3 regions of the Trichococcus shcherbakoviae genome follow, and region 3 is predicted to be linked to each of the others. Evidence: riboswitches for the same ligand, from Rfam matches in the RefSeq annotation. Region 3 holds a riboswitch; each other region holds the start of a gene.
The links. A riboswitch is a leader RNA that binds a small molecule or an ion and turns the genes downstream of it on or off. The one in region 3 is predicted to bind lysine.
Positions count from the first base shown of each region.

Region 1: it holds a riboswitch for lysine, as region 3 does, so the genes downstream of both, dapD (2,3,4,5-tetrahydropyridine-2,6-dicarboxylate N-acetyltransferase) here and dapA (4-hydroxy-tetrahydrodipicolinate synthase) in region 3, are expected to answer to the same signal.
Region 2: it holds a riboswitch for lysine, as region 3 does, so the genes downstream of both, ACKPBX_RS12940 (ABC transporter substrate-binding protein/permease) here and dapA (4-hydroxy-tetrahydrodipicolinate synthase) in region 3, are expected to answer to the same signal.

Region 1 covers NZ_OY762653.1:490,545-493,755, reverse strand. Annotated here, with positions in the region: gene ACKPBX_RS02335 (aminotransferase class I/II-fold pyridoxal phosphate-dependent enzyme) at 1-668, opposite strand, end outside; lysine riboswitch at 939-1,084, shown strand; gene dapD (2,3,4,5-tetrahydropyridine-2,6-dicarboxylate N-acetyltransferase) at 1,245-1,958, shown strand; gene ACKPBX_RS02325 (M20 metallopeptidase family protein) at 1,990-3,132, shown strand.
Region 2 covers NZ_OY762653.1:2,726,963-2,730,173, reverse strand. Annotated here, with positions in the region: partial or broken gene ACKPBX_RS12940 (ABC transporter substrate-binding protein/permease) at 1-1,293, opposite strand, end outside; lysine riboswitch at 1,487-1,641, opposite strand; gene ACKPBX_RS12935 (HAD family hydrolase) at 1,842-2,555, shown strand; gene ACKPBX_RS12930 (lactate/malate family dehydrogenase) at 2,559-3,211, shown strand, end outside.
Region 3 covers NZ_OY762653.1:868,414-871,624, reverse strand. Annotated here, with positions in the region: gene ACKPBX_RS03965 (mandelate racemase/muconate lactonizing enzyme family protein) at 1-740, shown strand, start outside; gene dapA (4-hydroxy-tetrahydrodipicolinate synthase) at 946-1,833, opposite strand; lysine riboswitch at 1,974-2,120, opposite strand; gene ACKPBX_RS03955 (VOC family protein) at 2,413-2,796, shown strand; gene ACKPBX_RS03950 (DUF1345 domain-containing protein) at 2,836-3,211, shown strand, end outside.

The sequences.
Region 1 (3,211 bases), 380 kb from region 3:
TCAGGGATGTATTTGGCGATGGATGTATGACTGCCATCGTAGGTCAGTTCGCTGTAGATCTCATCGCTGAGGACAAAAACATCATATTTCCTGATGACTTCGGCCAACGCCTCGACTTCCGCCTTCGTATAAGTGGCGCCGGTCGGGTTGTTTGGATAGGTAAGCACGACCATCTTCGTTTCCGGATTCGCATCCAACGCCGCCATCAGGTCCTCCGGCGTGATCAGGAAACCGGTCTCGGATGTGTCGATCTTGACGCTCTGGCCGCCAGCCAAATGCGTAACGTATTCATACTGCGGGAATGCCGGCGATTGGATGATCACCTTGTCGCCCGGATTCATCAGCGCGAACATCGACGCAGTGATCGCTTCCGTGGCGCCGACAGTCAGGATGATGTCTGTCTCCGCGTTGTAATGCAGGCCGTATTTCCGCTCCATGAACTTCGCAATCTCCTTGCGGGTTTCGAGGACGCCGGCGGAAGGGGCGTAATGCGTCTGATTCTGGTTCAAAGCGTCTGCGGCCGCCGCTTTAATGAAATCCGGCGTATCGAAATCTGGCTCACCCATCGTGAAGCGGATCAGGTCCTTCACATCGCTGATGGCAGCGTCGAAGTTGCGGATGGGCGATCCTTTCAGTTGCTTCACAAAACGGTTCGTTTCTCTGCTCATAATTTATCTCCTCCGGATGAAATATCCTTAATCAATGTATAGTCGAACATGCGCCAGCCGATTGCTGACGCCCAATATCATGAAAATAACATAACACGATTGCAGACGTATTTCTATGCTAAGTTACACACTCTTGAATGAAAATTAGAAAACCGCTAATTTGATGAGTTTTTTCACATATAGAAGGCCACTCATCCCGGCACTTTCCGACCCGGAGCGGTTGACAGTTCTGCCGGATAAGTGTACGATTAGAAAAATTAAATGAATCGCCAAGCAATAAGAGGTCGCGGCTGGTCAAGAGTACCGCAAGGGAAAGGGACGGTCGCCGAAGCATGCAGATGCTGGACCCAGGTTGAACAAATGTGGGGCTGTTCCATTGTCGTTGCCCGATGACAATGGATTGCGCTTTAGCTTGGTTGGGCGAATGCAGGTCTCCGTAGCCGTAAGCACTCGCTTACCGCTATTTTTTTTGCATTTCAGGAACAAACGGCCGTCCGCCGCATAGGGCAAACACAGGCTGGCATGCTATAATGGGCATGTTGGAACAGAAAAAAATGATCGGGAGGAAACATCAAAATGAGCGAACTATTATTGACAGATGCTTACGAAATCGCGGCTTACATCAAGGCTGCCGAAAAGCAAACACCTATAAAACTTTACATCAAAGGGGATTTCGAGAATCCTGCCTACGAAGGCTTGAAATTCTTCGGAAACGGGGACAGCTACACAGTCTTCGGCGACGCTGCAGCGATCTATCATTTCTTGGAAGAAAACAAAGATAAGATCAAAGATCACGTCATGGAATACGACAGACGCAATTCCGCAATTCCATTGTTGGACACTACCAAAATCGATGCACGCATCGAGCCGGGTTCATTCATCCGTGATCACGTGACGATCGGCAAGAGTGCTGTCATCATGATGGGTGCGGTCATCAACATCGGCGCAATCATCGGAGAAGGCACAATGATCGACATGGGCGCGGTTGTCGGCGCACGCGGCACGATCGGCAAAAACTGTCACATCGGAGCAGGCGCAGTGGTTGCAGGCGTTCTTGAGCCACCATCGAAATCACCAGTCATCATCGAAGACGGTGTTTTGGTCGGCGCGAACGCTGTCATCATCGAAGGCGTACACATCGGCGAAGGCGCTGTTGTCGCAGCTGGCGCAATCGTATTGGAAGACGTACCGGCTAACGCGGTTGTTGCGGGATCCCCTGCTAAAATCGTGAAAATGAAGGACGCTCAGACTAGCGAAAAAACCCAATTATTGGCTGACTTAAGAGACTAATAAATACACGCAGAGGGATCAGGTGAACAGCATGCAGATTGCAGAATTATACGATACGGTGAAGACGATCCGAAGGGAGCTCCACCAGATTCCGGAGATCGGTTTCGATCTGCCGTTGACTTCGGAATATGTCCGCCAAAAGTTGGTATCGTTCGGTTATGAACCGATCAGTACAGCCGAGACGGGCTGGGTAGCCGTCCTGAAGGGCAAGTCCCCGGGATCAGTAGCCTTCCGTGCCGACATGGATGCCCTTGAGGTAACCGAGGATACAGGAGCGGATTTCGCTTCCCTTCACCCGGGCAAAATGCATGCGTGCGGACACGATGGGCACATGGCCTTGTTGTTGGGTTTCGCGAAATACCTGAAGTCCCTGCCTATTTTGGAAAAGTCCGTCGTTTTGGTCTTCCAGCCAGCGGAAGAAGGCCCGGGCGGTGCGAAATGGATCATGGATTCCGGCATCCTGCAGGAGCTGCAGGTCGAAAAGATTTACGGCTACCACCTGTATCCGAGTCTGCCTGAAGGCATCCTGGGCTTGGCCAAAGGCCCCTTGATGGCGCGCAACGGCGAATTCGACATTACGCTTGAGGGCGTCAGCTCGCATGCCGGGCAACCGCACTTCGGCAAGGATGCCTTGATCGCCGCCGCGCAGATTCTTCTCTCGGTCCAAAACATTCTGGCCCGCGACCTTGATCCATTGCAGCCGGCTGTCGTGAACATCGGCACGTTGCATGCCGGGGAAGCCCGCAATATTGTGGCCGGAAAAGCCGAGATGACCGGGACGATCCGGAGCTACGATAAGGCGGTCTATGCTTCCATCAAGGAACGCCTTGCCGACATCTGTGCCGGCATCGAGCGCATGAGTGGTGTCATCTGCACGTTGGATATCCGCGATTTCTATCCGGAAGTCACCAACGATGCGGAAATGATCGGCACGTTGATGGACGCGTTGCCGGTCGATGCCTACGAAGTCGTCAAACCATTGATGCTGGCCGAGGACTTCGCTTTCTACCAAGAAAGCATCCGCGGCGCCTTCATCCTGCTTGGGACCGGCCGTCCCGACATGGGTTGGACGCACCCGCTCCACAGCAGCCGCTTCAACTTCGACGAGAAGGTTCTGCTGCAGGGAATCGCCTGCTACGACCTGATCCTCGAAAAGGAAGGGCTGAAGGGCTAAAAGCCAACAGCAAGTTACCGAACACACAACATACAACCAAAAAGCACCCTCGCTGGGGTGCTTTTTTGCTTTTCGGGGC
Region 2 (3,211 bases), 1.1 Mb from region 3:
CTTCGAATTGCCCTTTGTCGATGGAAATGATCCCGCCGCGGACGATCTCCGACATATAAGCGCCCGTATTGACCGATACGATCAAAAGCGCTGCAAAGATGCGGTTCATGTCGATGTCAAACGCCAATGCGGCACCATAATAGATGACCATGGCTTGCACGATCATAGGCGTGCCGCGGAAAATTTCGATGTAGCATGACAGCAAAAAATTCACCACGTTGTACACGTGTTTTTTCCAACCCGATTCCGCAACCGGGATCGTACGGATGACGCCGATCATCAGACCGATCCCCAGTCCGATGATGGTTCCGATTAAAGCTATATATAATGTTGTCCATGCACCTGATAAAAACTGTCTCCAGTTTTCTTCGATGATGCGGATAACCCAACTAAACTCCATTTAATGTATGCCCCTTTTTGATGTTCCGTCAGTCTTGATTATTCAGCTGATGGTTGGTTTTGGATTGCTTCATCCATCATTTGGATGCGTTCTTCTTCTGTGATGCCGCTCAGGATCTCATTGATCTGGTCTTTCAATTCACTTTCTTTGATCAAACCGATTGCGATTTCTGAATCAGCCGCGGACAATTCGAAAGTATCCGTTTCATCCAATTCGATCATTTTGAAAGCGGAATTGGCTGCTGAAGCGCTGATGGCTTCCGGACGTTCCGATACGTAAGCATCAATTGTGCCTGATTCCAAAGCTACGCGCATGGAAGTGAAACTGTCCATTGCCGGTTGCTTTTGCACGCCTTCAATCTGATCGATGACGCCATAGTGCAACGTATTCAACTGTGCGGTAACTTTTGCGTCCGCGAAATCAGCCAAAGTTGTCGCATCTGCATAAGCGCCATCCGCTTTGACGACAAGTACTAGTTCAGTCGTATAGTAGGAATCCGAGAAATCAATCGCTTCTTTGCGTTCCTCTGTCGGCGACATGCCTGCAACGATAGCATCGATTTTAGATGAAATCAACGCCGGCACCAGGCCATCCCATTCCGTCTTAACGATGACCAGTTCCTTACCTAAACCGTCCGCCACTTTTTTGGCCATCTGAACATCATAGCCATTAGCGTACCCGTCAGCGCCGTCGATTTTCACTGCGCCGTTGCTGTCATCATTTTGGGTCCAGTTGAAAGGAGGGTAGCCTGCTTCCATTCCGACCACGAATGTTTCAGAATCCGCTGAACCGTTGGCTGCGGATGAATCATCAGTGGCTCCGTTACCGCAACCCGCCAAAATAAACAAGCCTGTCAATGCTGCCATTGTTTTTTTCCATGTTTTTACTGTCATCTCTATTTCCTCCTAATGTATATAGTCTTTTTTTTACTGCTCAAAAATAATAAAAAATAACCCTTCTTATACGGCCGCTTTTGTCCACCTTTCTTCCCATAGAGCGTCATAACAACGATAATTCAGTCCGTTTTTGTGCAAAAAAATAGACTATAAAGCAAAAGGCCCTATAATCCAGCTTCCTTCTGCCCGCAATACCGAAAGTACTCCACAAACGATTTTGGGCAAATCGTTCTGACAGTGTCAGGATTCTTAACCCTGACCCCAACACAGCAAACGCTGTATTTCGGCGAACACCCCTTTCAAACGGGCATTTTACTCTTGATGTTCGCAGCCTCTTTCATTATTGTATGATCGTATGACATTATTGTATGTTATTATACTGTACGGATTTTTAATTTGCAACAAAAAGCGCTTTGCCCCGCCATCCGAAGCACTACACTCATCGACGGGCACCATCACGGATCGTCCCTATTTTTTCCGTTTCAAAAAATCGGTTTCGGATGCTATACTGACTGCAACGACAAAAGGGAGGAACTACCTCAATAATGCTTACTATACTATTCGATTTAGACGATACTTTATACGACACAGCAAGTCCGTTCTTCCAGGCGCTGGAAAATTACCGCTTGGAGAACAGCCACAGCGACGAAGAAACCTTCGCACTTTTCCGCGAACATTGCGATGCGGCTTTCGATCTGTTCTCCAATGGGGAGCTGACGCTGGCCGAGTCCCATATCATGCGCACACAGCATACGTTCGCCGACCTGGGCCTTGCGCTCACCAACGAAGAGGCGATGCACTTCCAGGAAACCTACCAAAAGAGGCAAGCAGAAATCACGTTAAGCCCAGGCATCGATCAACTTTTGAATGAGCTGGAAAGTCGGAACATTCCGATTGCGGTCTTCACAAACGGTCCTGAAAAGCACCAGATGAAAAAGTTCAACGCCTTGGGTCTGGAGAGATGGGTGCCGCCCGCACGCACCTTCATTTCCGAAAAAATCGGTTGCCCAAAACCCTATGCCGAAGCCTTCGCGCATGTGCAGGAGGCTTTGAAGGCCAGTCCTGATGAGCTGCTCTTCATCGGGGATACCTACGAAACGGACATCATCGGCGGCCAGGCTGCGGGTTGGACTACTTTGTGGTATAACCATCGCCAGAAACCGGAAGATGAAAAAGTGGTGCTGGAGCCAACCTTCTATTCTGTAGCGGAAATGCACCAAGCCATAAACAATAACATCTCAAAACGAAAGGAAATATGACCTATGATCCAGACAAAATTAGCCATCATCGGGGTCGGCCATGTCGGTTCCCAAGTATTGACCGACTGCAGCCACCTCAACTTATTTTCTGACATCGTCCTGATCGACAGCAACGAGGACACGGCAAGAGGCGAAGCCCTGGACCACCGCCATGCGCTGGCCGCTAGCTACCGGACACACAGCAAAATCTACGCCGGCGATTATGCGGACTGCGCGGATGCCGACGTCATCATCATTTCCGCAGGCGTCAGCGAGAAGCCTCGCCCCGGTGAGGATATGCCCCCAAGAGCGTTGATGGGCAAGGAGAATGCCAATGAAATACGCAAAATCATGGCCGGCATCACCCAGCACACAAAAGACGCCATCATCATCCTGATAACGAATCCGGTCGATACGATCACCTACATCGCCGAAAATGAGTTCGACTATCCGAAAGGTAAGATTTTCGGCACCGGAACGACTTTGGATACTTTCCGCTACCGTCAGATTGTTGCTGCCCATTATCATGTCGATCCCAAAAACGTCAGCGGCTACATCATGGGCGAACACGGCAGCACCGCCTTCCCGGCTTTCAGCAGCACGACTGTGGGTGCACTCACCCTTACCCAAAGTGATGCCTTATTGGACCCTGCGGCACCATTGGACCGGGAATTCGT
Region 3 (3,211 bases):
TGGGCGGGGCGAAACGGAAAATCGAGACTGCCCACACCATCAGCAACCATTCCATCGATGAGAGGATACGCGACAGTCTGCAGGCCGTTCAGGACGGCTTCAGCATTCTGAATGTGAATGTCGGGAGGAATGGGCTCAAGGATGTGGAAAGCTTGTTGGCCATCCGTAAGGCAGTTGGACCGGGCATCCGCATCCGGGTAGAGGTCAATCAGAGCTGGAGCCCCCAGGAGGCGGTCCGGTTCATCAGCATGCTGGAGGATAAGGGCATGCAGGCCGAGCTGGTGGAACAGCCGGTGAAGGCGCACGATCTGGCCGGCCTGAAATTTGTGACGCAACACGTCCAAACACCGATAGTGGCTGACGAGAGTGTCTTCTCTGTGAAGGATGCCCTCCACATCATCCAGACTCAATCAGCTGACCTCATCAATATCAAACTGATGAAGATCGGCGGCATTCACGAGGCACTCAAAATCTGTGCAGTGGCGGAAACATACGGGTTAGACTGCATGATCGGCTGCATGTTGGAAAGTAAGATTTCGGTCAGCGCAGCGGCCCATCTGGCAGCCGCCAAAAACTGCATCACGATGGTCGACCTCATTGGGCCGTCGTTCTACAGAATCGAAGCTTATGAGGGCGGTCCGCTATTCACCGGGGGCACGATCAAACTGGGTGATGCGAATGGCATCGGCATCAACGCTTTTCCAAAAGCCCATTTCAAAAAGCTGGGAATCGTAAAATAAATAAATGTCCTCCTTAATAAGGCCAGGAAGGAAAAGCCATGAAGTTGAGAGATTTTTATGTGAAACGAGCCATCGGTTTTATCATCGTTATGCTTCTTGTGTTGATTATTTTGTTGCTCAACAAGTATATCCTGCATCTATTCTGAAAAATATAAAAACCGCCACCGGAAACATAAAATTCCGATGGCGGTTTTTTGGGTTTGTTCTAGATCAGGCCAACTTTTTTCATGGCTGCGGCCAAACGGTCAATGACCGCTTGATCGGCATCCGTCAACGGCAGACGCATTGGTCCGACGTTGAAGCCCAGCAGTTGCATTCCGGCTTTTACAGGAATCGGATTCGGCTCCACGAACAGGCAGTCGATCAGTTCTTTGTACTGTGCTTGCATCGCGGCAGCTTTTTTGATGTCGCCATCCAGGAAAGCATGCGTCATTTCCGATGTAGCTTTCGGTGCGATATTGGCAAGGACAGAGATGACGCCTTTTGCGCCCAAGCTCATCAACGGGATGATAGTGTCATCATTCCCCGAGTAGATGTCCAGGCGATCGCCCAAAAGACTCAGATTGTCCACGGCTTGGCTGAAGTTTCCAGTGGCGTCCTTCAAGGAAACGATGTTATCGATTTTCGCCAGTTCCACCAGTGTTTCAGGGGTAATGTTCTGACCGGTGCGGCCCGGCACATTGTAAAGGACGATCGGAACTTTCACGCTGTTGGCGATGGCTTTGTAATGCTCAATCAAGCCTTTTTGCGATGTTTTGTTGTAATAAGGGGTTACGCTGAGGATCGCATCCACACCGGTTGCCTCTACAGCGCGCGTCAATCCGACCCCGTGGCGCGTGTCATTGCTTCCGGCACCGCCGATGACAGGGATACGGCCGTTGACTTTTTCGACAGTGAAACGAATGAGATGAAGTTGCTCTTCATCCGTCAGCGTTGAAGCTTCCCCGGTTGTGCCCGCGATGATGATCGAATCGGTGCCGTTCGCGATATGGAACTCGATCAGCTCTTCCAATACCTCGTAGTTGATTTCTTGGTTCTCCGTGTCTTTAAACGGCGTAACGATCGCAACGCCTGATCCTTCAAAAATTGCCATGCTTATCTTCCTCCTGAATTCTGTTTTATATTTATGAATAGACAAAAAACGACTATGAGCAAATGGTCTCATAGTCGTTCAAAACAGGCTGCTTAAGCTGAAGCGTTGCATCCATATAGTGAATTCCACCAATTTGCCCCAACGTGAGAAGCTCACCGAACAAAGCTGGGCGGCTTTGTCCGACAGTGCCAGATTTATTCAACCTTGGCCCCAATACAGAGTATTTCGGCAGCAACACCTTTCAGGGAATCCCTTACTGATTGTTAACCGCGACCTCTTCATCACATCGAATCGTATTTTGTTACTTCCACACTATCAAATACAAATCAGTCTGTCAATCATATTCTGAGTGGATGCTGAGAAAATACTTTGAAAAAGATGGCAAAAAAGACACATAAGGTGACGGTACATGAGGATGCTTCCGGGAACGCATATGCGCCGCCAATGTGATAAAATCAAATTGAGGAAACGCTTTTACGGAAAGTCCAAAAAGGGATTCCGGGATGTTTTGTTGCAGGCCATCCGCGCAGAGTTTATCTCCAGCGCACCGGCAAGGATGATGAGAGGACGTGAATAGCGATGAAGATTGAACATGTTGCAGTGTGGGTGGGCGATTTGGAGCTGATGCGCGATTTTTATGTTCGTTTTTTTGATGGAAAGGCCAATAAATTATACCGGAATCCTGAGAAAGACTTCCAATCTTACTTTATTACTTTCCGTGAAGGAGGGGCCCGTTTGGAGCTTATGAAAAGGATGGATGTCAACGAACGCTATCCCCTTGATATGCTTGGCTGGGCGCATCTGGCCGTCTCCGTCGGCAGCAAGCAGAACGTCGACTATTTCACTGATAGACTCATCAAAGCGGGGTACACATGCAAAAGCCAGCCGCGCATTACAGGGGATGGCTATTATGAAAGCATGTTCCTTGATCCGGAAAAGAATGTCATCGAAATCACGATCTGAAAGAACAGTCAGGCCGAAAAAGCAGGGGGGCTGTCAGCCATGAAGAAAAGAAGCCATCTATTTGCCGATCAAACGAAAGCCGGAAGGGATATGCGCAAAAAAAGGACGCGCTTCCTGATTGCCGGAGCGATCGGTACGGGCATCGGGCTGGCCGGCGGATTCTGGTTGCGTTGGGAATTGGCCCCTTTGATCGGTTGGGACAGTGCAGCAATCATTTTGTTGTATTTGCTGTGGAAGGATTTTCATCCGCATGATGGCACGGAAACCGAGCGGATTGCGCAAGAGGAAGATATCCAATATTCGACGATCGATTTTTTTGTCCTTATGGCATGCCTGATCAGCATCGGGGCTGTCGCGTTGATGCTGACGACTCATGTACGCAGCTTCGGGACGATCGGATTTGGTCTGTTCAGCA